DNA from 4 places in the Actinoplanes sp. NPDC051861 genome. Region 2 is predicted to be linked to each of the others. Evidence: riboswitches for the same ligand, from Rfam matches in the RefSeq annotation. Region 2 holds a riboswitch; each other region holds the start of a gene.

Region 1 (6,998 bases), on a different contig from region 2:
TCCTCGGCCCGCCTGATCCTGCAGTCCGAGCTGGTGGCCAACGAGCAGTTGCCGCCGATGAGCAAGGACCCGCGGGTGGCGGCGGTGCTGGACCGTCCGCTGCAGGCCGAGGAGATGATGGAGCAGCCCACCGGCGGCATCCTGGTCCACCGCACCAAGGCCAGCGACCTGCGGATGGCCGCGGCCATGGAACATCTGGTGGAGACGCCGGGCCGGCACGCCATCACCACCGAGGGGCACCCCGACTGGCTGCGCACCACGGTCGCCTGCCGCCTGGAGCCGGGTCAGAAGCTGCGTGTGGTCAAGCTGGCGGCGTACGGGTGGTCCAGCATGCGCTCGCTGCCCGCTCTGCGCGACCAGGTCGGCGCGGCCCTCGCCAGCGCGCGCCTGGACGGCTGGGACGGCCTGGTCCAGCAGCAGCAGGAGTACCTGGACGCGTTCTGGGACCACTCCGACGTCCGGGTCGAGGGTGACCCGGAGGTGCAGCAGGCGGTCCGGTTCGGCCTCTTCCACACGTTGCAGGCCGGTGCCCGCGCGGAGCAGCGCCCGATCGGCTCCAAGGGCCTCACCGGGCCGGGATACGACGGGCACACGTTCTGGGACTCCGAGACCTTCGTGCTGCCCGCTCTGACGTACACGCAGCCCTCCGCGGCCGCCGACGTGCTGCGCTGGCGCCACTCGACCCTGGACCTGGCCCGGGAGCGGGCACAGACGCTCGGGCTGCAGGGCGCCGCGTTCCCGTGGCGGACCATCCGCGGCCAGGAGTGCTCCGGCTACTGGCCGGCGGGCACGGCGGGCTTCCACATCGGTGCCGACATCGCCGACGCGGTCCGCCGGTACGTGCAGGCCACCGGCGACTACGACTTCGAGCGTGAGGTCGGCCTGGAGCTGCTGGTGGAGACCGCGCGGCTGTGGCGCTCGCTGGGGCACCACGACCGGCACGGGCGCTTCCACATCGACGGTGTCACCGGCCCGGACGAGTACACGGCCGTGGTCAACGACAACATCTACACCAACCTGATGGCCCAGCAGAACCTGATGACCGCGGTCGACGCCTGCCAGCGTCATCCGGATCTGGCCCGGCGGTTCGGCGTCGACGACGAGGAGGCGGCCTCCTGGCGGGACGCGGCGGCCGCGGTGCACATCCCGTACGACAAGGAGCTCGGGGTGCACCAGCAGTGTGAGGGCTTCACCCGGCTGCAGGAGTGGGACTTCGAGAACACTCCGCCGGAGGGCTACCCGCTGCTGCTGAACTTCCCGTACTTCGACCTGTACCGCAAGCAGGTGGTCAAGCAGGCCGACCTGGTGATGGCGATGTACATCCGCGGTGACGCGTTCACGCCCGAGGAGAAGGCGCGCAACTTCGCCTACTACGACGCGCGGACCGTACGCGACTCGTCGCTCTCGGCCTGCATCCAGGCCGTTCTGGCGGCCGAGACCGGGCACCTGGAGCTCGCGCACGACTACCTGGGCGAGGCCGCCCTGATGGACCTGCACGACCTGCACCGCAACGCGCGGGACGGCGTGCACGTGGCGTCGCTGGCCGGCTCCTGGATCGCGCTCGTCGCCGGCCTCGGTGGCATGCGTGACTTCAACGGACAGCTCAGCTTCGCGCCGCGTCTGCCCAGCCGGATCAACAACCTGGACTTCTCGCTGCTCTGGCGTGGCCTGCGGCTGCGGGTCAACGTGACCTCCGAGGAGGTCACGTACTCGCTGCGCAACGGCGGCGGGTCGGCCCGGCTGACCCTGCTGCACCACGGCAAGGAGATCGAGGTGACCCAGGTCCGCCCGGTGACGATGGCGATCCCGCCGGGGATGCCGGTCGGTCCCGCGCCGTCGCAGCCGGCCGGCCGTGCGCCGGTGCGCCGCGCGGTGCACTGACAGACGCCCAAAGCAACTGCTCGTTGTGTGGAGTTCGGGTGCGGAGCGGGGCCGAACTCCACACGGAAGGTTGCAGGGCCGCTAACGCAAAACGCTCGGCCGGGAATCCCGGCCGAGCGTTTTGCTGAGGTCCGCTAGAGCATCGAGACGTGCACGTGGTCGGTGTGGTCGCTGGCACCCGAGTACGAGTGCCACTCGCCGGTGGCGGGGAACCAGATCTGCTTGTACCAGATGACGTAGTAGATGCCGAGGCGGTCGGCGTTACGCACCAGGAACGCGGTCAGGTCGTTGCCGTACCGCATCATGTCGTCGTTGTGCGCCGACGAGAACCCGCTCTTCTGCAGGGACCAGTCACAGGCCCGGCCCTTGGGGTGCTCGAAGGGACCGCCGTTGCGGTGGCACCCGACGAAGCGCTTGAAGCCGGCTTTCCGGACTTCCTTGTACATGTGCAGCGTGCGCTTGGTCACACAGCCGCTGGTGGTCTCGTCCTTCTCCGTGCAGCCCTCGGACGAGAAGCCGCCGCTGGAGTTGCGCGGTGCCGGCGCCGCGGTCTTGGACGTGGCGTCGACGAGGCCCTTGGTGATGGTCTTGTTGATGCCGGTGCCGCCGCCGACCAGGTCGAGCTGGTTCTCAGCGGCCTTCTTCTGCTTCTGCAGGACGGTCAGCTGCTGCTGCTCGTTCTTGAGCTCGGCGTCGAGAGCGGCCTTCTTGTCGCTGATCTCCTTGATCGCCGTGTTCAGCTCGTGCAGCTTCTCGTCGTGGAGCTTGTTGATCTCCTCCAGGGAGATCGCCTTGCTCATGAAGTCGTTCGACGAGTCGGCGTTCAGCAGGAAGCCGATGGCACTCAGGTTGCCGGTCTGATACTGCTGGGCGGCGATCGAGTTCACCTCGGGGACCAGCGCGTCGCGCCGGATCTCCGCGGCCTTGATGTCGGCGGTGAACTTCTGCTGGTTCTTCCGTGATGTGGAGACGGCTGCCTTCGCGTTGACGAAGCGCCTGTTGGTCGCCTCCATCACGGTCGACAGATCGGCGTCGCCCTCCTCCTCGGCGGTCGGCGAATTACCACCCGGCGCCGCGGTGGCCGTTGTGGCCGGGGCCACAAAGAGCGCGGTGGCCACGAGCGGCGCCAGGGCAAGATTCAGCCACCGGCGGGGACTAGCGGTCATCAACAGTTCCTTCCTTGTCACCGCCGACCGAGTTAGCTGACGGGTTCGGGACGGAAGCAATCCCTACCGCAAACTGCGGATACACCCCAGTGACCTGGTTCCCCGGCTCGCCTTTCGACGATTGGGCGGCGGCCTGCCGGCAACTCGGGGGCGGTGCCGTCCTGGCAGGACCGGACTGGAGTTTACCCGAGATATCGCCGAGCATCAGGTCCCGCTGAGCTGCGAAAAGTGTTACGAGGCAACGACTTTCCGTAATCGCGTCACGTGCCGTATCTGGCCAATCGCGGTGCGTACGAGAACTGTCGATCTGTCGATGTAGTGGGTATGGTCGGAGCCGGTTCCCACCCGGGGACCGCCGCCTAATCGCCCTTGCGGCGAGCCGGGGAACCACCTTTTCCTCCGGGGTGAATCCGCGTTTGCGGTAGGGATTTCCTTCGTCCCGAACCCGTCAGCTAACTCGGTCGGCGGCCGACGGAAGGAAATGCCTGTGCAGGATCAGACTGCGCGGCGATTAGCAGCGGTGATGGCGCTGCTCGTCGCCGTGTGCGGGCTGGCCGTCACCACGTCGCCGGCCACCGCGGCCCCCCGTCTCCTCGCCGCGCCGGGCGACTCCGGCGACGACGGCGAGGGTGGTTCCAAGTCCCTCATCGAACAACTCGAGGACGCCTCCAGCGGTTTCATCAAGGCCAAGGCGGCTCTCAAGAAGTCCAAGGAGCAGCAGGCGGCGCTGACCGCCGAGCTCAAGCGTCTCGACTCGCAGATCGGTCCGCAGCAGGACGTCCTGGACGAGATCGCTCAGCAGGCCTACACCTCGGGCCGGCTCGGCGCGATGTCCGCACTCGTCACCGCCAGCTCGGCCGACAGCTTCATGGACCGCGCCGAGACGCTGGCAACCGTGGCGGCGCAGCAGAACGCGGCGATCGCCGATCTGAAGACCACCCGCGAGAAGCAGCAGCGCGCCAAGCTCGCGATCGAGGCCACCATCCGCGACCAGCAGAAGCAGGTCAACGTGATGGCCAAGCGCAAGGCGCAGGCCGAGACCGCGCTGAAGAAGGCGAACCAGGGCCAGGACGCCAGCTCGTCGAGCGACGGCGGCGGCAGCGCCTCGGCCGACCCGGCGCCCAGCGGCTCCGGCAACGGGTGCACCGAGTCGGACCCGACCACGAGTGGCTGCCTCACGCCGCGCACCCTGCACGCGCTGAAGCAGGCGCAGTCGGACGGGTTCACCCGCTTCACGCGTTGCTTCCGCGAGCAGAACAGCGGTGAGCATCCGAAGGGCCGCGCCTGTGACTTCTCGGCCGAGAAGGGCACGTTCGGCGGTGACGCCACCGGCGCGGACAAGACGTACGGCAACAACCTGGCGAACTACTTCATCAACAACGCCGACGAGCTGAGCGTGCTCTACGTCATCTGGTATCGGCGGATCTGGCTGCCGAGCAGTGGCTGGAAGTCGTACAGCGGGGCGGGTGGCGATCCGTCCAGCGACCACACCAACCACGTGCATCTCTCGGTCGACTGACGCGGCGGGGGTGCGGGGCCTACTTACGCATGTAGGCCTCGTACTCCCGCATCACCTCGTCGGTGGGCCCGTCCGCCCGGATCAGCCCGGACTCCAGCCAGATGGCCCGGTCGCAGGTGTCGCGGATCGACTGCTCGCTGTGGCTGACCAGGAACACCGTGCCCGCCTCGGCGCGCAGCTCGCGCACCCGCGCCTCGCTGCGGCGGCGGAACTTGGCGTCTCCGGTGGCCAGGGCCTCGTCGATGAGCAGGACGTCGTGCTGCTTGGCGGCGGCGATGGAGAAGCGGAGCCGGGCGGCCATGCCGGACGAGTACGTCCGCATCGGCAGCGAGGAGAAGTCGCCCCGCTCGTTGATGCCGGAGAAGTCGATGATCCCGTCCTTCTTCTCCTTGACCTCCTGCGGCGACATGCCCATCGCCAGGCAGCCCAGCTCGACGTTGCGCTCGCCGGGCAGCTCGTTCATCAGGGCGGCGTTCACGCCGAGCAGGGACGGCTGGCCGGAGGCGTAGATCTTGCCCTTGGCCACCGGCAGCAGGCCGGCGACGGCGCGCAGCAGCGTCGACTTCCCGGAGCCGTTGCTGCCGATCAGGCCGATCGCCTCACCCCGGTACGCCACGAAGCTCACGCCCTTGACCGCGTGCACCTCACGGACGTTGGCCGCCTTGGTGCCGGTCACCATCCGCTTCAAGCTCGCCAGCGGGCTGCCGCTGCCCGGCGAGGCCGAGCTGTGCACCTTGTAGATGATGTGGGCGTTGTCCGCGATGACGGTCGGGATCCGCTCGTTGTCAGCCACGGCCGTAGCCCTTCTCTCCGCGCCAGAAGTACACGTACCCACCGATGCCGACCACGACCGTCCAGATCACGGCCTGGGTCCAGAGCAGCGCCGGCGGGCCGGCCAGCTCCACGTCCTCCATCAGCGAGTGGCGCATCAGCTCGATGAAGATGAGCAGCGGGTTCGCCTCGATGACGGCGAGCACCCAGCCGGAGGCGTGCTCGGCGAACAGCTGCACCGGGTAGAGCACGGCCGAGCCGTACATCCAGAACCGCATGATGAACGGGATCAGCTGCTTGACGTCGCGGACCTTGGCGCCGAACTTGGCGGCGGCCAGCGCGAGGCCGGTGTTGAAGATCGAGTGCAGGAGCAGCACCGGAAGGACGAGCAGCCACTCCAGGGTGATCGGCTCGCCGGTGATCAGCACGATGCCCATCAGGACGAACAGCGCCACCACGAAGTTGCGGATCTCCACGAGGGCGACCGACAGCGGCAGGCTGGCCCGCGGGAAGTGCAGGGCGCGGATCAGCCCGAGGTTGCCGGTGATCGCGTTGATGCCGTTCTGCACGATCGACTGGGTGAACTGGAAGACGAACACACCGGCACAGAGGTACGCGATGAAGTTCGACACACCGTCCCGGCCGCCCAGGATCACGCCGAAGATCACGTAGTAGACGGCGGCGTTGATGATCGGTGTCAGGACCTGCCAGAGCGTGCCGAGCTTCGTCGTGCCCAGGGCCGAGGACGTCTTCGCGCTCGCGTGTGCCTGGATGAAGTGCCGGTACGACCACAGCTGGCGTGAGTACTCGGCGAGGCTCGGCAGACGTCCTGAAGCGCTCAGGCCGTGCTTGCGGGCCAGCTCCTTGGGGGAGAGCCCGGTGCCGGCCTCGGCGACCGCCGTCTCTGGCATGGGGTGGTGCTCCGATCTAGTCGGCCCGAAGGAGGCGGCGGGCTCGGTCGGCTTGCGCGAGAACACAGCTAGCAGCATGACAGGCACCCGCCGACGCCGATGAAACGGGTTCGTATCGACGTGGCTGTTGACGGTACTTGACCAAACGGCGGAACGCAACCGTTACGTCGTAGCGCTATAGTGAACAGTGTGGCGACAGTAAAGCGCGCACCTGCCGGAGCGGCAGTGCTCCGAGGCGACATCACCGTGGCGATCCGCAACGCGGTCATGAACGAGTTGGCGGAGGTCGGCTACGGCCGATTGTCCATCGAGGCGGTGGCCCGCCGCGCGGGGGTCGGCAAGACCGCGATCTACCGCCGATGGAGCAACAAGCTGGAGATGGTCATGGAGATCATCTCCGACGTGGCGGAGCGGAAGGTACCGCTTCCCGACACCGGCAGCTTCGCCGGCGACCTCGCGCTGCTCATGATGATCGTGAGCAAGGCGCTCCAGCACCGGATCGCGTCCCAGATCATCCCCGATCTGATGGCCGAGGCGGCCCGTAACCCGCAGATCGCCGAGACCCTGCAGCGAGCGCTGCGGACTCACCAGCAGGCGGTCGGGGACAAGCTGGTCGGCCAGGCCGTGGCCCGGGGCGAGCTGCCCGAGGGCACCGACCCGGACCTCGCCGTCGACCTGATCCTCGGCCCGCTGTACTGGCGGTTGGCGGTGGCACGGCAGCCGCTCGGCGACGACGACCTGGTGCGGCTG
Region 2 (6,998 bases):
TGGTAGACCGCGTGCACCAGATGCGTCCGGCCCTCGAACCGGGCCAGCCGGCGCGAAGCGTGCTCCAGAGCCTCGGTGTCGCGGTCGAGTCCGATCAGGATCACGTCAGGGTGCCGCTCGAGCACCGCCTCGGCGTGCCCGCCCAGTCCCAGCGTGAAGTCGACGTGAACGGCGCCCGGCAGGTCGAGGGCGGGACCGAGCAGCTCGAGGCAACGCTCGAGCAGCACCGGAACGTGTACGCCCCGCGGCTCCCCCATGTCGACCCCCATAGCACTACCCGCTCGCGTATCACCCGGTTGTTCACTTGCCGTTCCGGCCCGGCCGCCCATCCGTACCGCCAGATCCCCATCCGCTCATGTCCCGCGCCGGGCTGAACCGGCCCCGGACACGCGCCTGGCGCCGGGGAAGAGGCGCCAGGAGCGGGAGCGGCTGGAGATCTCGCAGTACGGCGGCAGTGGCGTCCGGGCCGCTGCGGCGGCCCACCGAGGTGCCACGCCCTACAGTCCGCCGGGCAGCACCCCCTCCTCGATGTCGGCGAAGTCTTCCTCGCTCGCCGAGAGGTAGTCGTCCCAGGATTGCTTGTCCCAGATCTCGACCCGGGTGCTCGCTCCGATCACGACCAGGTCGCGGCCGAGGCTCGCATAGTCTCTGAGGTGCGCCGGGATGGTCACGCGTCCCTGCTTGTCGGGCACCTCGTCGTGCGCGCTGGCGAAGAACACCCGGCTGTAAGCCCGAGCGGCCTTGTTGGTCACCGGCGCCTCACGCAACTGACCGGCGATGCGCTGGAACTCCGGCATCGGGAACACGTAGAGACAGCGCTCCTGCCCTTTGGTGATCACGACACCTCCCGCCAGCTCATCACGGAACTTCGCCGGAAGGATCAGCCGGCCCTTTTCGTCCAGGCGCGGGGTGTGTGTGCCGAGGAACATCGGCCCAACCCCCCTTGCCGCGGCACCGGCTCCTTCGCGGGGAAGTCGGTCCGCCTGTCAACTCGGGCCGGCAGGCTTCGGTTGAGTTCCTCGGTCCTGCCACTGCGCACCACTTTACTCCACTTCCCTCCACCTGCAACCCGAAAGCGTCGGCTCGCGAGCCGTTTTCGCGGACGAAACCCCAGTTCACAGGCGGTGGAGCGGAATGGAGCCGCAGACCATGATCGACCTGGTCCGGTTTCCGACATCGGGCACACCAGGTGGGAAAACTCCCCCATTTCCGACCCTCCCACGCCCCCGACCCCCCTCCGACCCCCCGCCGTGGAGGAAAGTGGAGCACCCCGGTGGAGGAAAGTGGTGCCCTCCGGTGGACGAAAGCGGCTGCCCGCCGGGGAGGAAATCAGGGGTCCGGGAGAGAAATCAGGGTCCGGGAGAGAAGGCGGCCGGCCAAAGTGGCACACGCCACCCGCGGCAGTAGACAGTCCAACCAGGATCGCGTGTGGAGTTCGGGTGCGGAGCGGGGAGGAAGTTCACACGCAAGGAACGCGTGTGGAGTTCGGGTGCGGAGCGGGGGCGAAGTCCACACATCGCGGGGTGAGGGTGAGCCGGCGGGTCTGCCCGGCGGGCGCGGCAGGGGGCGGGACCGGTGATGGGCTCGCGGTGTGGGGGCGGTACGCGTAGTCGCTTCTGCCGGCCGTCGTGCACGTAGCGTAGAAAGAATTAGAGGGTGACCCACCGCGTGCCGGACGTGAAAAACGCCTGTGGGGCGTGACCCGAACCGGAATCACACCCCACAGGCGTATGCCTTACTTATTAAGGCTGTTGCGATGCCACCACACCGCGCACCTTACTTACTGCGGTCCACTACGCGACGAGGCGGCGGACCACGTAGTTCTTGCTCCAGATCTTGTGCTTGCCGACCCGGGCACCGCTGTGCGGCGAGTCGTAGATGTAGCCGTTGCCCGCGTAGATGCCGGCGTGGTAGCCGTAGGACCCGTTGCGGAAGACGATCAGGTCGCCGACCTTCTTGTTGCTCTTGGCGACCGCCTTGCCCTTGCTCTGCTGCGAGTTCGCCTTGTGCGGCAGGGACTTGCCCGCCGCCTTCTTGTAGACGTACTTGGTGAAGCCGGAGCAGTCGAAGCGCTTGGGGCCCGCCGCACCGTACTTGTACAGCGCGCCCTTGTGCTTCTTGGCCTCGGCGAGGATCTTCGCGCCGCTGGCCTTGACGTTCACCTTGGTCTTGCTGGTGATCACCTGGTTGAAGCCGGAGCCGGTGAAGACGGTCCGGGTCCACGTGTTGACCAGCGGCTTGGCGGTCAGGGTGACCGTACCGTTCGCGTTCCGGACGGTGTCGGTGTCCCAGGTCCGCCAGGCGCCGTTGCTCCAGCCCTGGAGGCGGACCGTGCCCTTGGCGATCTGGCCGGTCCGCGGGTCGATGACCTTCGCGGTGACCTTGAGGGTGGAGCCCCACTTCAGGCTCCGGGTGCTGACCGTATTGGACAGCTTGGGCGTGACCTTCACGGCAGCGGCTTCAGTGGTGACAGCGGCGACCGGGGTGGTGCCGGCGGCTGCGGCGGCCGTGGCCGTCATCAGCTGTCCGGCGCAGAGGCAGAGGCCCAGGGAGAGTGCGACAGTGCCGGTGCCGACAGACATGCTGCGGCGGCCCCGGCGCGAACTGTGTTCGCCCACGGTAGAGAGATCCCTCCGGCACGCCTGCGAGGTTAGCTGTCGGGTTCGGGCGGGAAGGTTGCCCGGCCGCCGGAGCGGCTTCACCCCAAGGTCACCCCTGGTGCGCCACGCGAGATGCCGTGGCGCGGGACGGACCGCGAATGGGTCCCCCGTCCCCGCCCCCGAATGCCTTGTCTTTCTTGCGAAACACTGTGTGGTCGCACCGTCCGGAACGGGGCAGGGCTCGGCGTGAACCGGTCCGGTGCGACCGGCGAGCGGATTGCCGCCGGCTCAACCTTGGTACCTGAACGCGGCCTAGATCGTCAGCGTGCTCGGGATCACGCTAAGTAGTTGGCACGCTGGGCGCTGTCCAGTTTGTTACCTCCACGAGACAAATGCCGTGACCAGGCGCTACCGAGCAACTACGCAACGTCCAAGGTTACGGGTGAACCAGAACACATAAATAACTCGCCGTCGCGTCCGAAGTGGCCGGAGCGGGGAAAACACGCTACGCACGTGATCTTGATGGTCTGGCAACGCGACGTAACCTTTGCGTCCGGTACCCTCGCTGGCGTGACGGACGGGAAGATGCCACTCATCGCCAAGGTCGCGACCTCGGTGTCCAAGACCGCGGCAGCGCTCTCCAGGGCCGCCGGGCGCGGCGACGGCTCGGTGATCGGCGGCTGGATCGGCCTCAAGATCGACCCTGACCTGCTGGCGCACCTCTCGTCCGGCCGGGCCGTGGCGCTGGTCTCCGGCACCAACGGCAAGACCACCACCACCCGGCTCACCGCGGCCGCGGTCGGCTACCTCGGACGGGTCGCGACCAACTCCTTCGGTGCGAACATGCCGACCGGGCACACCTCGGCCCTGGCGAAAGAGGGTCACACCCCGTTCGCGGTCCTGGAGGTGGACGAGCACTACCTGGCCCAGGTGATCGACTCCACCAACCCGCGCGTGGTGGCGCTGCTCAACCTCTCCCGCGACCAGCTCGACCGGGCGAAGGAGGTGGCGATGATGGCGCAGCTGTGGAAGGTCGCGCTCGCCGGCCACCCCGACATCCGGGTGGTCGCCAACGCCGACGACCCGATGGTGGTCTGGGCCGCGAGCGCCGCTCAGCAGGTCACCTGGTTCAGCGCCGGCCAGCGCTGGCTGGACGACTCGTTCGTCTGCCCGGAGAGCGGGCACGCGATCGAGCGGGCCAACGGCGACTGGTGGTGCACCGGCTGCCCGCTGCGCCGCCCCCGGCCGCACTGGACGGTCGAGGACGAGGGCGTGATCGATCCGCGCGGCGACTGGCACCTGGTGAAGCTCCAGCTGCCCGGCCGGGTCAACATCGGCAACGCGGCGACCGCGCTCGCCGTCGCCGCCGAGTTCGGGGTTCGCCCGATCGAGGCACTTCCGCGCCTCTCCCAGGTGACATCCATCGCAGGGCGTTACGCCCAGGTGGACCGCGACGGCCGCAACATCCGGCTGCTTCTCGCCAAGAACCCGGCCAGTTGGCTGGAGGCGTTCGACATGGCCGATCAGGCCCCTACGCTGCTGTCCATCAACGCGCGGGACCCTGACGGACTGGACACCTCGTGGCTCTGGGACGTCGATTTCGCGCCGCTGCGCACCCGTCCCATCCTCATCACCGGTGACCGTGCGTATGACTTGGCCGTACGCCTCGAGGTGAACCGGGTGCCGTTCCGGCACGTACTCAGTTTCGACGAGGCGCTGCGCGCCGTGCCGCCCGGCCGCCTCGAAGTGATCGCCAACTACACGGCGTTCCAGGACATCCGAGCGGAGTTGGACCGTGTCAACTGAGGCCCTGCGGATCGTGTGGATCTACCCCGATCTGCTGTCCACCTACGGTGACCGTGGCAACCTGCTCATCCTGGCGCACCGGGCGGCCGCCCGCGGCATCCCGGTGGAGACGTACGAGGTCCGCTCCGACCAGCAGATGCCGACCACAGCGGACATCTACCTGATCGGCGGCGGCGAGGACGGCCCGCAGTCCCTCGCGTCGCAGCGGCTGCTCACCGACGGCGGCCTGCACCGCGCCGTCAACCAGGGCGCGGCGGTGCTGGCGATCTGCGCGGGTTACCAGTTGTTCGGTCACTCGTTCTTCGCCAAGGGAGCGAAAGTCGCCGGGTTGGGCCTGCTCGACATCACCTCGGACCGGGGCGAGACCCGGGCGGTGGGTGAACTGCGCGGCGACATCGACCCCCGGCTCGGCCTGCCGCCGCTCACCGGATTCGAGAACCACGGTGGGCGGACGCATCTCGGCGCGCACGCGGCACCGCTCGCCAGGGTCACGGCCGGCATCGGCAACGACGGCCAGACCGAGGGCGCGTGGGCCGGCAAGATCCTCGGCACCTACTCGCACGGCCCGGCGCTCGCTCGCAACCCAGCGATAGCCGATCTGCTACTGAGATGGTCCACCGGCGCGGATAGGCTTGCGCCCCTGGATGACAGCTGGCCCGACCGGCTGCGAAGCGAGCGACTGGCCGCCGCCGGCGCTGTGTGACCGGCACGACCTGGACCTGAACCGACGACAGTTGGGGCGGTATGCCTGCATGACCGACATCCTGATCGCCCCGCGGGGCGCAACCCCCTCCGCGGACCCTCAGGCCGTTACGCAGACCGCACCGATCGCCTGGAAGCGCCGTCTCGCCCGGTTCGGCACGCTGGCCGCCGTGGTCGGCGTCCTCGCCGTCGCCGCCACCATGCTTCCGCTGCGGGAGATCGGCGACAGCGTCGACAACCTCGGCCCGGGCGCTCCGGCGGCCGTCGCGGTGGTCGGCGGGCTGCTGCTGTCGGTGCTCGTCCCCCGCACCGCGATCACCCTGCTCTGCGGCGTGCTCCTGGGCGCCGCCACCGGCGCGATCGCGGCGCTCGCCGCGGCCATCATCGCCGCCACGGCGACCTACTACGCGGGTCGCTGGGCCGGCCGCGGCGCGCTCAAGGCGCGGGCCGGCAGCCGCCTGGACCGTCTCGACGGCTGGCTGAACCGGCGGGGTCTCTCGGCCGTCCTGCTGGTCCGATTCCTGCCACTGGCACCGTTCGGCCTTGTCGGGTACGCGTACGGAACCACCAGCGTCTGCCGCAAGCGCTACCTGCTCGGCACGACGATCGCCGCCATCCCGTCTACGGTCACCTACGCCGTGATCGGTGCCGCGGTGGCCGCCCCCGGCGAGATGAACGCGATCACCCTCGCACCGGCCGCCATCGGCTTCGCCCTGTCGACGGCGATCGTGCTGCGGTGGCGCTACACGTCCCGCCGCGCCGCCGCTCCCGCTCCCGCTCCCGCTCCCGCTCCCGCTCCCGCTCTCCGCTGAGATCTTGGAGAGTTGCGCCCGTATTTGAGCCCGAACCCTCCAAGATCTCGGCAGACTTGGAGGCGCCGCCGGCGGGAGCGGTCAGTGGAGCAGCGCAGCGTCGGGCGGGGCCGACGGGTCCAGCGCGAACTCCAGGTAAGCCAGCAGATCAGCGCGGCGGCGGAACGGTGAGCGATAGCGCGGCTCTCCCCCGCACCGGATCCGCAGCGCCTCCTCGATGATCCGTTCCCAGCCGGGATAGCTGCGCAGTGCGTACCGGCCGCCCTCGGTCTTCGACGTCACCCGCTCGGTGACCAGCGTGTGCCGCAGGCGGGACACCCCGAGCACGCCCCACGCGACCGCCCACGAGCTCAACCCGGCCGGGCTGAGGCGCACACGGCGCGCCCACGGCCGCCAGTAGGACTCCATGTTCTCCCGGGTCGACGCGGCCAGCGCCGGCCAGTCGGTGAACACCTCCGGCCGCTCCGGCCCGCGCATCGGGACCCCGGCCTGCGCGAGCACGTGCCAGGTGACCAGGTTCCGCTCGAAACGCGACGACGAGACCCGGCCCTCGTGCACGGCCGGGCCAGGCGGCAGACCCGACGGATCCGCCCGCAGATCCGCCCAGGTGACATAGAGACCGTCGAAGTGCGGCCGGCGCGGCATCCCGCCGTGGATCTCCCGGACCAGGTCGAGGGAGGCGGGCTCGTCGGTGACCGCGACGAAGTCGATGTCGCTGATCCCCGGCCGGTAGTCCCCGAGCGCGGCGGAACCCTGCAGGTAGAGGCCCTCGATCAGCCCCGGTGCGAGGATGTCCGCCCGGATCAGGAACTCGGTGGGGATCAGCTCGATCGACACAGTCCTCTATACGACCACACTGACCAGCCGGCCGGCGACCACGATGACCTTCTTCGGCTCGCGGCCGCCCAGCGCGTCGGCCACCGCGGCCAGGGCGGCCGCACGGACCTCCGCCTCGGCCGTGTCCGGCGCGACCTCGACGCGGCCTCGCACCTTGCCGTTGATCTGCACGGGGTAGGTGATCGAGTCGGCGACCAGCTGGGCCGGGTCGGCGACCGGGAAGTCCGTGTACGCCAGAGTC
Region 3 (6,998 bases), on a different contig from region 2:
AGGGTGGTCGGGCCCGAGGACGCGGGCGCAGACCTCGACGAGGTCCCGATAACCGGCGACGCTGTCGTCGCGCAGGCACAGCAGGTTGTTGCGGGTCGCGATGGCCCGCGGATCGTCCGCGCCGAACAGCCGGGTCTCGTCGGCGAGGACGGCCTCGTGAAGGCTCGCGTTCGCGACCTCGCCGGCCTCGCCGAGCCGATGGGCCAGCGAGGACCGGACGCCGAACGTGACCTCGTGTTCCGGGCCCAGGACGCGGCGGCAGTCGGCCAGCAGCTCGCGGAGCGCGGTCACCGCGGCCGCCGGATCGTCCTGCAGCGCCGCGACCTGGCAGCGCGCCACCAGGGTGTAGTGGTGGTCGGGGCCGAGCGTCCGCTCACAGTCGGCCAGCAGCTCGTGGTACGCGCGGGCGGACCAGGCCGGGTTGGTTTCGGCAAGCACGTCGGCGAGGTGCTTGCGGGTGGTCAGGATGTTCGGGTGACACTCGTCGAGAAGGCGGGTCTGCTCGTCCAGGAGCCGCCTCAGCACGGCGGCGGCACCCTCCTCGTTGCCCGCCTCGGCCAGGCTCCGGACGAGGCGGAAGTGAAGAACGTGGGTGGCCGGCGCGATCAGGGTGGTTCCGGCATGATCGCGTACGGCGAGCGCGTTCGACCGCAGCATCTGCTCGCGGAGGCGGCTCGGCTCCACGTCCGGCCAGATGTCGATCAGAGCGTCGGCGGCGATCATCGCCATCGTCTCGACTTCCTCGTCCGAGAGGTTCCCCCGGACCGCCCGCTGCACGAGGCTGTGCGTCTCGACCACGCCGATCCGCGGGTTGAGGGTGATCAGATGCAGTCGGTGCAGGTTGTGCAGGGCCTCGAAGACGTCGCCGGCGTCGTGACCCGTCTCGCCGTCGAGCGTCACGTACCCCACCGCCGACTCGCAGCTGAAGAACTCCAGGGGCACCGCCTCGGGCGCCAGCACCGAGAGCAGGTCGAGGACCGGCCGGGCGAGACCGCGCGGAGCCGACTCGTCCGCCGCCGCGATGGAGACGGCCCAGGTGGCGGCCGGAGCGCCGGAACGCTGTCTCTCGTCGCGCAGGCGGCGCAGATAGGCCGGCGGGTCGAGTTGGCGTTCCCGGAGGAAGGCCGCTGCCTGCGCAAGGGCGAGCGGGAGGTGGCCGAGCGCCTCGGCGAGAGCGCTCGCGTCGCGGCGGGTGACCGGGCAGCCGAGCGCTTGCTTGAGAAAGGCGACCGACTCGTCGGGAGTGAACGTGCCGACCGCCAGACCGCCCTCCCACCGTTGCCGGGTGGTGACCACGGTACGGCCGTGGCCCCCGGCGGGTGGCCACCAGCCTTCGGCGCACTCCGGTGCGTCCAGGTTGTCCAGCACGACGAGCCAGTCCTCGGCGTGCCGCGCCCAGTCGAGGAACCGGCCCGCCGCGGTTTCCGGGGCGGTGTGATCATCCGCGAGCCGGAGAGCGTGCGCCGCCTCGGCGTAGGCGGTGACTATGGCGTCCCGGCTGGTGGCGGTCACCCAGACGACCAGGCCGGACGCGTTGCGGGCCAGGTCGGCGGCGGCCTGGGTCTTGCCGGCGCCGCCGAGGCCGGACAGCACGCGGACGCTGCCTGGCCGGGCGGTGTCCGCCAGGTCGTCGTGCAGACGCCGGTGCTGGAACCGAGTCGGCGTCTGCGGGATCCGGCCGACGACGACCGGTCCCTGCGAACGCCCGCCGGCGGCGGCGTGCGCACTCCCACCGGCGATGGCCCGCACACGCCCGCCGGCGATGGCCCGCACACACCCGCCGTCGGTGGCCTGGGCCCGCCTGTCGGCGGTGGCCTTCGCCCGCCGTTTCCGGAGACGGCTGAGAAGCGGCCGGAGCCGCACGGTGGAGACGAGCATGACGGCCAGGGCGGCCACCGATGCGATCCACGATGCCCGTTCGATGCCGTCCCAGTGCGTCACGGGTCGATCTTCGGGCGCGAGCGCTCGCACATCAGCGGTCATCAGCGGACCAATCGGGGCGAATCCCCGAGGATTTCCCTCGAAGGGTGACGCTCAGCGGTTCGTGAGTGTGCGGAAGAACGTTGTCACGTCCGTGGCGAAGGCGTCCGGGACCTCCAGGGCCGCGAAGTGGCCGCCCCGCTCGAACTCGGTCCAGTGGTGGATGTCGTAGCGCTGCTCGGCCAGCGGGCGGATCGACTGGGTGATGTCGCACGGTAGGACGGCCACTCCCAGTGGCGCTGTCATGGGTGGGCGGGAGGTGGGCAGGCCGGACTCCTTGACGAGGCGGGCGGCAGAGCCGGCGGTGCCGAGGAACCAGTGGTGGGCGATGTTGGCGATGACGCGGTCGTCGGGGACCGGGGTGGACGGGTCGGACCAGGTGTGGAACTTCTCGCCGAGGAAGGCCAGGAGGCCGGCGGGTGAGTCGTTGAGGGCGTACGCCGGGGTCTGCGGGGTGGCGGCGAAGAGGATCTGGTGCGGGTGGCGGTTGGCGGCCAGTCGCATGGTCTTCTCGAGGCGGGCCCGGTCGGCGTCGCCGAGGCCGTCGGCGGGGCCGGCCATGGGCAGGTAGTTCACGTGGACGCCGACGACGTGTTCGGGCGCGATCGCGGCGAGCGCCTGGGAGATGCCGGAGCCCCAGTCGCCGCCCTGCGCGCCGTAGCGGCGGTAGCCCAGACGGTCCATCAGCTCGGCCCAGGCCCGCGCGACCCGGCCCATGCCCCAGCCGGGGCGGGTGGTGGGCCCGGACAGGCCGAAGCCGGGGATGGCGGGGATCACCAGGTGGAAGTGCGGTGCGAGTTTGCCGATCACGTCGAGGAACTCGACGGTGGAGCCGGGCCAGCCGTGGGTGAGGACGAGCGGCAGGGCATGCGGGTCGGCGTTGCGGACGTGGACGAAATACACCCGGTCGCCGCCGATCTCGGTGACGTACTGCGGGAGGGCGTTGAGCTCGGCCTCGTGGGCGCGCCAGTCGAACGCGGCCCAGCGGGTGGCGAGGGCGCGGACGCGGTCCTGCGGGATGCCGTGGTCCCAGCCGGTGCCGGGGATCTCGCCGGGCCAGCGGGTGCGCGCCAGGCGGGTGGTGAGGTCGTCGAGATCGGCCTGCGGGATGCGGAGCGTGGATTCGTTCATGCGCCTAACGTTAGTGTGCCTAACGTTAGGAAGTCCAATGTTATCCTCGCCACGTGGATCATCTGCACAGCTGGTTGCTCACCCAGGTCGCGGCGCACGCGCATCGGCTGGTCGCGGAGGGGATGGGGGCGGTCGGGGCGAGGGGGTATCACTACCGGCTGCTCAGCTCGCTGATCGAGGAGGGGCCGGCGAGTCAGGCGGCGCTCGGGAGGCGGACCAACATTCACCTCAGTGATCTGGTGGGGGCCCTGAACGAGCTGGAGGATGGAGGCTTTATCACGAGAAATACAGACATATCTGACCGGCGGCGCAACGTGATCACGGTGACGCCGAAAGGACGCGACCGCGCCGACGAGCTCGCTGAGCGGGCAAAAACGGTCCAGGACGACCTGCTGGGACCGTTGAGCCAGGAGGAGCGGGACATCCTGGCGGGACTGCTGCGACGCCTTTTGGACCACCATGCCCCGGCGGCCGCGCATCGGCCTGGACGGCGCGGTGACGCCGCGGGTTCATAGGATCGAGAGCGCGGGGACGCGTACCCCCAAAAACGAAACGGCCGCCACCAAAAACTGGCGGCGACCGTTTTCGCTCAGCTCTAGCCCGGTCGGCGATAGCCGGCGATCGGACCCCGGTCGATCGTCGCCATCCGCACATGGTCTCCCGTGTGCGGAGCGTGCACCACCTTGCCGCCGCCGATGTAGATGGCGACGTGATGCACGTCGGAGTAGTAGAAGACCAGGTCGCCCGGCTTCAACTCGCTCCGGCTGACCGTTTTGGTCGAGCCCCACTGGTCCTTCGTGTAGTGCTCCAGGTGCACGCCGACCGCCGCCCACGCCGCCTGCGTCAGGCCCGAGCAGTCGTAGCTGCCGGGACCGTCGGAGCCGAAGACGTAGGGCAGGCCGATCAGGTCGCACGCCTTCTGGGCCGCGCGACCACCCTTGTCGTTGGTGTACGTAACCGGACAGGGACCGGTACGCAGCGGGCCGTCGTCGACGTTGGACGTGCCGTACGCCTCGATCCGCAGCTTCTGGAGGTCCTTGATCTCGCCCTCGATCGCCTTCTTCTTCGACGCCAGGTCGGTGTCGCGGGTGGCGATCTCGGTCTCGAGCTGGTCCACCTTGGCCTTGTCGGTGGCGTACTTGTCGCGCAGCTTCGCCACCTCGGCGATCGACTGCTCCTGGTTGTAGGCCAGCTGGTCGAGAAGGGTGAGCTTCTCGGTCAGACCGGTCGGGGAACCACTGATCAGCATGGCGTTGAGCACGCTCGGGGGGCCCTGCATGTAGGCGTCGACCGCGAGGCCGCGCACCTCCTTCATGGCCACGTCCACCTGCGCCTGCAGCGGCGCGAGGGTGTTCGCCAGCTGCTTCTGCTGCTTGCGCAGCTTGGTCAGCTTCCCGTGCACGTCGTTGTACTGCTCGATGACGGGTTCGAGCGTGTTCCACTGCTCATCGATCTGCTTCTCGATGGCGGAGGGGGTCGGCTCGGCGTGGGCAACAGCCGGCCCGGTGAGAACGAGCCCGGCAGTGGCCACAAGGCAGGCCAGCCCGCGCAGGAAGCGTTTCACGTTGTTGCGTTGTCCTTTCTTCCTGGTCAGGCCGCCGACCGGGTTAGCTGACGGGTTCGGGTGGGAAGCACACCCGGCCGCTTTCGCACGACTTCACCCCGGAACTACCTGGGTCCCCGGTTCGTCTGTCGACGATTAGGCGGTGGTCCGTCAGATCGGCCGGGATGGACGATGGGGGGCTGCCGGACCGGGGACCACCGTACTCGGATCATGCCGGTGACTGGAAGCGCGGCTTCCATTTCCTACTGCGTGCAGGTTTATGGATACGCCCCGTCACTGAATGGGCCAGGCGTCCAGCGCTTTTCCCAGCCAGGGCACCACGAGGATCACGGTAGGTAGCACGAGCAGCCCGGTTGCGGCGGCGGCCGCGGCGAGGGTCACGGCGGTCGAGTTGCGGTCCGGGCCGGACAGCCGCGCCAGCCTGCGGCGGCGAGATTCACCCTCCGGGTCGGCCGCGACCTCCTCCGCCAGCGGGACAGCGTCGGCAAGCCGGGCCAACGCGGCCCGCAGCGGTGCCGGGCCCGTGCGGCGACGTGCGGCATCGTCCGCCACCATCTCCAGAAGCAGATGTACGGCGTCAAGCGGCTGCCTGCTGCGGAGCGGCCGTGGCACCGCGCGGTAGAAGGCGGTGAACGACTCCATCACCAGCTCGTGCCGGTGGCGCAGGTGGGCGCGCTCGTGCGCGAGGACGGCGTCGACCTGCTCGCGGTCGAGGACGCGAAGGACACCGTCGCTGAGCACGACCCGCGGGGACCGGCCCGGTACGCAGTAGGCCAGGGGCAGCGGGCCGTCGAGGACGCGCACCTCTCCCCCGCCGAGGTCCTCGTGGCGCTCGACCCGGTCGAGCAGGTCCACGAGCATGCGGTGCCGGGCCCGCCGCGCCCGCGCCCGGTAGCTGACCCGGCCGAGCGAGATGAGCAGCCGCGCGACGATCGTGCCGGCGACGGCCAGGGAGAAGCCGAGCGCGGCGGCCGCCTCGGGGTGGCGGGCGCCGGCGGCGCGGGTCAGTTCCTCGGGGGCGGCCAGGACGACGCCCAGGGCACAGAGCACCGCGGTGAGCGTGAGCGCCTGCCAGAGGATCACGGCGGCGACCGGTGCGCGGTCCGGCCAGCGGGCGTTGGCCAGGGCGCCGGGCACGACCAGGGAGAGGGTGAGCCCGAGCGCGCCGAGCAGGAGGGCGGTCACCGCTCGGCGTTGGTCGCCGCTTCTATCGCGGCTCGCAGGGCCTCGGGGGGTAGCTGGCCGACGAAGTAGGCGAGGGCGGCGTCCCGGTCCGGGGTGGCGGTCAGCGCGTCCATCATCAGCCCCGCGGTCATCTCCTCGCGGGACCGGGCCGGGGCGTACTTGTACGCCTTGTCGGCCTTCTGCTGGACCACGACGCCCTTCTTGGCGAGGCGGTCCAGGACGGTCATCACCGTCGTGTACGCCAAGTCGCGGTCGCGGCTGAGCAGGTCGTGGACCTGCCGGACGGTGAGCGGCTCACCCGCGTCCCAGAGTTTCGTCAGGACCTCGCGTTCGAGGTCGCCCTTCGCCATGTCTCCCATCCTACTTCAAGTTGTCGTACTACACGTCGTAGTATCTACTACGAAGCGTCGTAGGGGGCTGTCATGGATGTGCTTGATTTGACGCGGCTGCAGTTCGCGGTCGTGACGATCTACCACTATCTGTTCGTGCCGGTGTCGATCTCGCTGGCATGCACGGCTGCGGGACTGCACCTGGCCTGGATGCGAACTGGGCGTGCCGCCTTTCTGGACCTGACGCGATTTGTCGGGAAACTGCTGATCGTGACGTTCGCCGTGGGGGTGGTCACCGGGCTGGTGCAGGAGTTCCAGTTCGGGCTCGGGTGGAGCGCTTTTGCCCGATTTTATGGGGATGTATTCGGACCTACGCTGGCCATCGAGGGGATGCTGGCGTTCTTCCTCGAGGCGACGTTCCTGGCGCTCTGGTATTTCGGGTGGGACCGGCTGCCACGGCGTCTGCACGCGGCGACGATCGTCGTGGTGGCGGTGGGGACGTTGCTTTCGGCGTACATCATCCTGGCGGCCAACTCGTTCATGCAGAACCCGGTCGCCTATGCCCTGGACCCGTCCACCGGGCGGGCTCACCTCACCAGCTTCGGGGAGCTGCTGACCAACGAGGTCGTGCTGGCGGCGTTCCCGCACACGATCGGCGGTGCGGCGATGGCCGGTGGCGGCCTGCTCATGGCCATCGGGATCTGGCGAGTGTCCGCTGATCGGACATTTCATGTTTTATCGCGGATCGGTGCCTGGATCATGCTGGTGGGCGGGGCTGTCACCGCCATCAGCGGTGATCACCTCGGGAA
Region 4 (6,998 bases), on a different contig from region 2:
AGCGGCACCACCGACGAGGCCCGGCGCCGCCGCCACGACGCCAGCTCGTTGATGATCATGCGTTTCACGTACGCCTCCGGTGACGGCGCGGCGCCGATCCGCGTCCAGCGTGGCTGCGCCCGCGCCATCACCTCCTGCACGATGTCCTCGCCGAGGTGCGGGTCGCAGGCCAGAACGGTGGCATAGCGCAGCAGAGCCGCCAGCCGCGCGGACAGAAACTCCTCGAAAGTCACCGGGCGCTCCCTTCCGCCCCTCGTAACGCTTCCGGTGGCCGGATCCGTGGAGTGGGGTCGCAAAGAACTTCCGGGCCGACAATAGTGAGTTCGGTGATTACCGAGACCGATCTGCGTACGCCGGACGGCCGCACCCTGCACGCCTACTCCTGGGGAGACGGCGACCGGGTGGTGATGTGGCATCACGGAACGCCGAATCTCGGCTCACCGCCCCGCCCGCTGTTCGCCGCGGCGGCCCGCCTCGGCATCCGCTTCGTGTCCTACGACCGCCCCGGTTACGGCGGCTCGTCACCGCTGCCCGGCCGCGACATGGCGTCCGCCGCCGCGCTCGCCACGGCCGTCGCCGATGCCCTGGGCGTGAAGCGGTTCGCGGTGCTCGGCCACTCCAGCGGCGGGCCGCACTCCCTGGCCTGCGCCGCGCTGCTCCCGGACCGGGTCACCGCGGCCGTCAGCATCTCCGGCCTGGCCCCGCTCACCGCGACGAGCCTCGACTGGTTCGCCGGGATGGGCCCCGCCAGCCGTGCCTCCCTGGGTGCGGCCGCCGCCGGCCGCGAGGCCAAAGAGGCCCACGCCGGCGTGGGCCGGGCATCCAACGCCGCCGGGCCGGAGGCTACCGCCGCCGGGCCGAAGGCACCCACCGCCGGGCCGGAGACACCCGCTGACGAGCCGGAGGCACCCGGCGACAGCGGGCCGGATTTCACACCCGCCGACTGGGCCGCCCTCGACGGCGAGTGGGGCTGGTTCGGCAGCGTCGTCGAACCCGCGATGGCGAACGGTCCCGCGCCGCTGATCGACGACGACCTGGCCAACGCCGGCCCGTGGGGTTTCGACCCGGCGACGATCGCCGCGCCGGTCCTGCTGGTGCACGGTGCCGACGACCTGGTGGTGCCGAGTTCGCACAGCATCTGGCTGGCCGGTCAGATCCGCGACGCCGAGCTGCGGATCATCCCGGGCGAGGGCCACGTCTCGGTGCTGGCGGGCCAGGCCGTACCGGCACTCGACTGGCTTCACGAGCATGCGTGAACCGCCTCCCGACCTGACCGAATCCGATCTGATCGCGACGCTGCGCGCCGGCTGGGACATCGAGGCCACGAGCGTCGACTTCCTGCCGGTCGGCGCGGGCAGTCACTGCTGGTCGGTGCGCGACAGCGGCGGTGCGAGGTGGTTCGTCAAGGCGGACAGTCCCGGTTCCCTCGACGATCTGCGCCGCTCCCTGCTGACGGCGGTCACGCTGCGCGAATCCGGGCTCGACTTCGTCCTCGCCCCCGTGCGCGGGTCCGGCGGGGAGATTCTGCGGCGGCTCTTTCCAACGTACGCAATAAGCGTCTTTCCCTTCACCGAAGGCACCGCCGGCGATTTCGTCCCGCACGCGCCCGACGATCGGCACCGGACCATCGAGCTGCTCGCCGCCCTGCACGGCGTCACCACCGCACCGGCGCCGCACCTGGACCTGCGGCTCCCCGGGCGGGACCGCCTCAACGAAGTTCTGCGGGACACGGGTGAGGTGTGGAGCACCGGTCCCTACGCCGAGCCCGCGCGGCGTGTCCTGGCCGGCCACGCCGACCGGATCCACGGGTGGCTGGCCGAATTCGACACGCTCGCGGCGCACGTTCGCGACCGGGGCGACTGGGTCCTCACGCACGGCGAGCCCCACCCCGGGAACCTTCTGCGCACCGCCGGCGGCCCGCTGCTGATCGACTGGGACACCGCCCGGATCGCACCACCCGAACGCGACCTCTGGATGCTCACCGGCGGCTTCGCGTCGATGCTCGGCCTCCAGCCGGCCGGCGACGACGACGCCGTCCTCGGCCACTACACGTCACTTACCGGCCGCGAGATCTCCGGCGACGGTCTGGCCTTCTTCCGGCTGTGGTGGGTCCTGGCCGACATCGCCATCTACGCCGACGAGCTGCACCGCCCACACGGCGAGAGCGCCGATCTGGCTGCGTCACTCACCTACCTCACGGGATACCTGTAACCGAACCCCGCGCCGCCCGCCGCCCGCTGGGTGCCGCCCGCTGAGTGCCGCGCGCCGCCCGCTGCGTGTCGAATACCGCCCGCTGAGTGCCGCGCGCCGCCCGCTGCGTGTCGAATACCGCCCGCTGGGTGCCGGGCGGCGCGTGCCAGGGAGCGCTCTGCTGGTGACGCCATGCCCGGCGTCATCGGCGGGCATGGCGTCGTGACCCCGGCATCCATTCCGGAGGCCGGCGTCGTCGTGCGGTCGAACCGGCCGGCGCTCAGACCGGTGCCCAGCGCCGCGAACCGGCCTGAGTGCGGGCCGGTGGGAGCGCCGGCGATCGGGTGGTGCGGTCAGCGCAGGCGGATGCGCTGACCCGGGAAGATCAGGCTGGGGCTGTCGAGGGTGGACTTGTTCAGCCGGTAGAGGGTGCGCCAGCCGCCCGCGACCTTGAACTTCCGGGCGATCGAGGCGAGTGTGTCACCCGACCGGATCACGTAGGTCTTTCCGCCGACCGCTTTGACGGCGACCTTCTTCTTGGCCTTGGTGGCCTTCTTGTAGACCCCGGCCTTCCTGCCGCACACGGGCCATGGTTTGAGGCCGCGCTTCGCGTACAGTTTCTCGGCGATTTTGATCTGCTCGCCCTTGGTGGCCCGGTCGGCGGTCGGCGCGTATTTGCCGCCGCCGTTCGCCTTCCACGTGCCGCGGCTGAACTGCAGGCCGCCGTAGTACCCGTTTCCGGTGTTGATGTGCCATCTGCCGCCGGACTCGCACTTGGCGAGCACGTCCCAGTTGACCTGCCGGGCCGCTGACGCCGGGGTGGCGGGGCCGAGCAGGATGCCGGCTCCGGTCACACCCGCGGTCACCAGACCGAGGGCAAGGCGCGTTCGTCTACCGAATCGAGACATGGGAGATCCTCCACGCCTACGAGGTGAGCTGTCGGGTTCGGACAGAGTGGCCCGGCCGTCTTCAGGAGCTCCTCGACCGTGGCGAGGGCCAGGTCGAAAATGCTCTGCGGCTTCACCCCGAGGCGCGTTCGCGTGACGCGCCGGATTACCTGGGTCCCCCGCTCCTGCCTGAGATTCGAGTCTGTGGACGGCGGCAGGACTCGGCGGACCGTCCACAGTGCCCGCCAACGCGGGACCGGCCGACGGTAACCACGTCACGGCGCGGAAAGCCAAGTTTTACACCCGTGATAGTGACGTTCTTCACGGTATTTGCCCGATTTGATCTTGTTCGCGCCCTGGAATGGCGGGCATTCCGGAAAAGGGGTCAACCGGGTGTCGTCACGGAAGGCGTGACCTGGGAGGGGATGAACGGACGGCCGGAAAAAGGCGGATCAGGTGACGATGGATACCTGATCGGTGACGTGTTCGGACAGGAAGTCCACATCGGGCTCCCAGCCGAGGCCGGCAGTCGTCGGGACCGCGACGAAGCCGTCGGTGCAGACGATCGGACGGGTCGTGATGTCGCGGGCGTAGTACTTGTCAGAACCGGACACGTCGGAGGGCAGCGTGAAGCCGGGGAGGGAGCTCAGCGCGACGTTCGCCGCGCGGCCGACGCCGAACTCGTGCATGCCCCCGCACCAGACAGGCACACCCGCGTCGCGGGCGAGATCGTGGGCGCGGACCGCGTGGGTGAGGCCGCCCATCCGGGACACCTTGATGTTGATGACGCGGCCGGCCCCGAGGTGCAGCGCCGTCCGCAGATCGCCGATGTCCTCGATCGACTCGTCCAGGCAGAGCGGGGTTTCCAGGCGAGCCTGCAGGGTCGCGTGGGCCACCAGCTCTCGGGGAGCGAACGGCTGCTCGATCATCGTCAGCCCAAGCCGATCAAGCACCCCAAAGACCGATTTTTCCGAAATGTCGTAGATGCCGTTGGCGTCCACGTGCAGCGTCACGGCGGGGAAGGCGGCCCGAACGGCACGGACCGGCTCGACGTCCCAACCCGGGGCGATCTTGAGTTTGACCCGTTTGTACCCCTCGCTGACCCGAGCGTCCACCTGCTCCAGCAAATCGTCGATCGCCGGCTCGATCCCGAGCGAGACCCCCGCCGCCACGCGCGACCGGGTCCCGCCGAGCGCCGACGCGAGCGGCAAGCTGTTGTCCGAGGACCACATCGCCCAGGCAGCCATGTCGAACCCGGCCCGCGCGAAATGATTGCCCCGCACCCTCGCCATCGCCGAGGCCAGCTCCGACGGATGCTCCCACGACACTCCCAGCACGAGCGGCGCCAGGAACGACCGCGACACCGCCCAGCAACTCTCCACCGTCTCCGCCGAGTAGAACGGCCCCGACGGCGAAGCGATCTCCCCCCAGCCGACCGTCCCGTCCGAGGCGGTCAGCGTCACGAGAATGTGCTCCAGCTCCCGCTTGGCGTGCGAGCTGGTCCGGAACTGATGCACGAGCGGCAGCCGGACCCGGCGCAGCTCCACCGTTGAGATCCTCATTGTTCTTCCGTGTAGAGACCCAGTTCGCGAGCGAGGGCGTCCCGGTCGCGCAGCCGGCGGCCCGCCCCTTTCGAACTGGCGATGGTGAGCGTCGCGAGCAGGTGCAGTGCCAGCACCACCGAGGTGGGCGAGTTCGCATAGGAGGCCGTGTCGGACCCGATGACGATCCGGGTGGTCGCCACCGCCGACAACGGGGCGTCCTCCGCATCCGTGATCAGCACGAGTTCGCCGCCGTGCCGCGCGTAGGCCGACGCGATGTCGACGGTTTCCCGGCGGTAGCGCTCCAAGGAGACCGCCACGAGCAGATCGCCCTGCCGGATGTCGCTGAGCACGTCGAGCGCGCGCAGTGCGGAACCGTCCACGAGGTGCACCCCGGAAAGTCCGGCGCTCAGGTCGGATGCGAGCAGCGACGCGTAGCTGTGCGATTTCCCGTACCCCAGAAGGTAGCGGCGCCGAGCCGAAACGATCATGGCCGCCGCGCGCTCGATGGCGTCCTGCCCGGCGGCCCAGGAGATGGCTCTCTCGAATGCGGAACGCTGCTGGTCCAGGACGCGCTGTTTGAGCACCTGGGCCGAGCGGCGCTGGACGTTGCGGTCGAATCGCTCGGCAGGGGTCGTCATCGTGGGTCCCCGAAGACGTAGACGGCCTGGCTGCCGACTTTGGTCACCGCGGTCAGCCGGCCGCCGGCCAGGAAGTGGTCCATGAGCTGCTGACGCAGCCGGGCGCGGTCGGCGGGGCCGGGCGCGGCGATCCACTCACCCGCGGGGGTGGTCACTCTTCCCACCTCAGACGTACGGGAGAACGACGCGCTGTTCAGATCCCAGCTCACCAGCACGCGATCAGTCCCCGCCACACCGTAGAAGTCGGGCAGGAAACGGATGCCGACCGCTCCGAGCACGGCGAAGTTGAAGTGGGCGTTGCGAATCGCGTACGGATCGAAGGTCCACCTCATGGTCCCCGCCCCCGTGCGCCGCGCCGCCTCGGCCTGAGCCCGCTTGAGCAGGCGCCCGACGCCGCCGCCCTGCGCACCCGGCGCGACCACCGCGGCCTGGCTGTAGTGGTAGATCTCGCCGCCCTCGACCGCGCAGAAGCCGTAGCAGAAGCCGATCAGCTCGCTGTCCTGCCCGAACGCCCCGATCACGGTGCCGGAGTTCTCCCCGAGCGCGGCGAGCAGGCGCGGGCTGAGTCCCCACTCGGGAGCCGTGTAGCCGAACACCGACCGGTAGAGCGCGGACGCCGCGGTCCACTCCGCGAGGCCGTCCAGGTCGCGCACCACCACGCCAGCCATCGGAGCCCCTTTTACGAATCGTATAACCGCTCTCGCCACGGTATCACCGCTCGTTGACAACCTGAACGGCCCAACTTAGCGTTCGTATATGTCGAGTATCGAGGTGCTGCACCGGTACACCGCCGCGGAGTCCCCGACCGGCGATCCGCGAGCGCTCGCCGCCCTCGCCGAGATCCTCGAGGAGGACGCCGGGCGGGCCGGGTTCGGCACCGAGCGCGAGTCGCATCCCACCGGTGATCACCTGATCTGGACTCTGCCCGCCCGCGAGACGGCCGGGGCGCCGATTCTGCTGCTCACCCACTACGACACGGTGTGGCCGGTCGGGACGCTGGCCGGGATGCCCTGGTCGGTGGAGGGTGACGTGATCCGGGGGCCGGGGGTCTACGACACGAAGGCCGGGATTGTCGCGCTGCTGGCGGCGGCGGGGCGGATCGCGGGCGTGCCGCATCCTGAGGTACGCGTGATCGTGGTCGCCGACGAGGAGATCGGCTCGCCGACAGCGGGTTCGCTCGTGCGGGCGGAGGCGGGGCGGGCACGAGCGGTGCTCGGGCTGGAGCCACCGCACCCGGGCGGTGACCTGAAGACGGGGCGGCGAGGCAGCACGCGGGCGCGGATCGAGGTGGCCGGGATCGAGGCGCACGCGGCACTCGACCCGGACGCCGGCGTGAACGCGATCGACGAACTCATCGATCAGCTCGTCCGGTTCCGGAGTGCGGTCGCGGGCCGCCCGGTGCTGCTCAACACCGGGACCATCGCGGGCGGCGGGCGGACCAACGTCGTGGCGGGCGCGGCACACGCCGATCTGGGCCTGCGGTTCATCGATCCGGCGGACGAGCAGGCTGTGCTGGGGGCTTTGAAAGACCTTTCCACGGTACGGCCACGAGCACACGTCTCGACATCACTGCTCTCGCACCGGCCCACGTGGCGGCCGGACGCCGAGGGGGCGGAACTTCTGTCCCGCATCCGGACCATCGCCGCGGGCATCGGGCAGCAGATCGACGGCCGGCCGGCGGACGGCGCGGCGGACACGAACACGACGGGTGCGCTCGGGCGGCCCACCGTGGACGGGCT

The links. A riboswitch is a leader RNA that binds a small molecule or an ion and turns the genes downstream of it on or off. The one in region 2 is predicted to bind cyclic di-AMP.
Region 1: it holds a riboswitch for cyclic di-AMP, as region 2 does, so the genes downstream of both, AB0M02_RS42615 (hypothetical protein) here and AB0M02_RS16255 (NlpC/P60 family protein) in region 2, are expected to answer to the same signal.
Region 3: it holds a riboswitch for cyclic di-AMP, as region 2 does, so the genes downstream of both, AB0M02_RS35785 (NlpC/P60 family protein) here and AB0M02_RS16255 (NlpC/P60 family protein) in region 2, are expected to answer to the same signal.
Region 4: it holds a riboswitch for cyclic di-AMP, as region 2 does, so the genes downstream of both, AB0M02_RS25605 (transglycosylase family protein) here and AB0M02_RS16255 (NlpC/P60 family protein) in region 2, are expected to answer to the same signal.

Annotation. Positions count from the first base shown of each region.
Region 1 covers NZ_JBFAYE010000029.1:56,398-63,395, forward strand. The annotation lists gene AB0M02_RS42605 (glycoside hydrolase family 65 protein) at 1-1,881, shown strand, start outside; gene AB0M02_RS42610 (hypothetical protein) at 2,016-3,047, opposite strand; cyclic di-AMP (ydaO/yuaA leader) riboswitch at 3,052-3,185, opposite strand; cyclic di-AMP (ydaO/yuaA leader) riboswitch at 3,394-3,530, shown strand; gene AB0M02_RS42615 (hypothetical protein) at 3,529-4,566, shown strand; gene AB0M02_RS42620 (ABC transporter ATP-binding protein) at 4,586-5,359, opposite strand; gene AB0M02_RS42625 (ABC transporter permease) at 5,352-6,248, opposite strand; gene AB0M02_RS42630 (TetR/AcrR family transcriptional regulator) at 6,474-6,998, shown strand, end outside.
Region 2 covers NZ_JBFAYE010000004.1:447,268-454,265, forward strand. The annotation lists gene rsmH (16S rRNA (cytosine(1402)-N(4))-methyltransferase RsmH) at 1-269, opposite strand, end outside; gene mraZ (division/cell wall cluster transcriptional repressor MraZ) at 498-929, opposite strand; gene AB0M02_RS16255 (NlpC/P60 family protein) at 1,794-2,582, opposite strand; cyclic di-AMP (ydaO/yuaA leader) riboswitch at 2,625-2,804, opposite strand; gene AB0M02_RS16260 (MurT ligase domain-containing protein) at 3,186-4,406, shown strand; gene AB0M02_RS16265 (glutamine amidotransferase) at 4,396-5,109, shown strand; gene AB0M02_RS16270 (VTT domain-containing protein) at 5,159-5,920, shown strand; gene AB0M02_RS16275 (nucleotidyltransferase domain-containing protein) at 6,002-6,757, opposite strand; gene leuS (leucine--tRNA ligase) at 6,764-6,998, opposite strand, start outside.
Region 3 covers NZ_JBFAYE010000019.1:187,790-194,787, reverse strand. The annotation lists gene AB0M02_RS35800 (tetratricopeptide repeat protein) at 1-1,941, opposite strand, end outside; gene AB0M02_RS35795 (epoxide hydrolase family protein) at 2,035-3,111, opposite strand; gene AB0M02_RS35790 (MarR family transcriptional regulator) at 3,165-3,626, shown strand; gene AB0M02_RS35785 (NlpC/P60 family protein) at 3,707-4,675, opposite strand; cyclic di-AMP (ydaO/yuaA leader) riboswitch at 4,693-4,827, opposite strand; gene AB0M02_RS35780 (M56 family metallopeptidase) at 4,949-5,860, opposite strand; gene AB0M02_RS35775 (BlaI/MecI/CopY family transcriptional regulator) at 5,857-6,210, opposite strand; gene AB0M02_RS35770 (cytochrome ubiquinol oxidase subunit I) at 6,283-6,998, shown strand, end outside.
Region 4 covers NZ_JBFAYE010000010.1:132,929-139,926, reverse strand. The annotation lists gene AB0M02_RS25620 (SigE family RNA polymerase sigma factor) at 1-233, opposite strand, end outside; gene AB0M02_RS25615 (alpha/beta hydrolase) at 327-1,256, shown strand; gene AB0M02_RS25610 (aminoglycoside phosphotransferase family protein) at 1,249-2,211, shown strand; gene AB0M02_RS25605 (transglycosylase family protein) at 2,544-3,056, opposite strand; cyclic di-AMP (ydaO/yuaA leader) riboswitch at 3,102-3,286, opposite strand; gene menC (o-succinylbenzoate synthase) at 3,530-4,639, opposite strand; gene AB0M02_RS25595 (SIS domain-containing protein) at 4,636-5,259, opposite strand; gene AB0M02_RS25590 (GNAT family N-acetyltransferase) at 5,256-5,927, opposite strand; gene AB0M02_RS25585 (M20/M25/M40 family metallo-hydrolase) at 6,016-6,998, shown strand, end outside.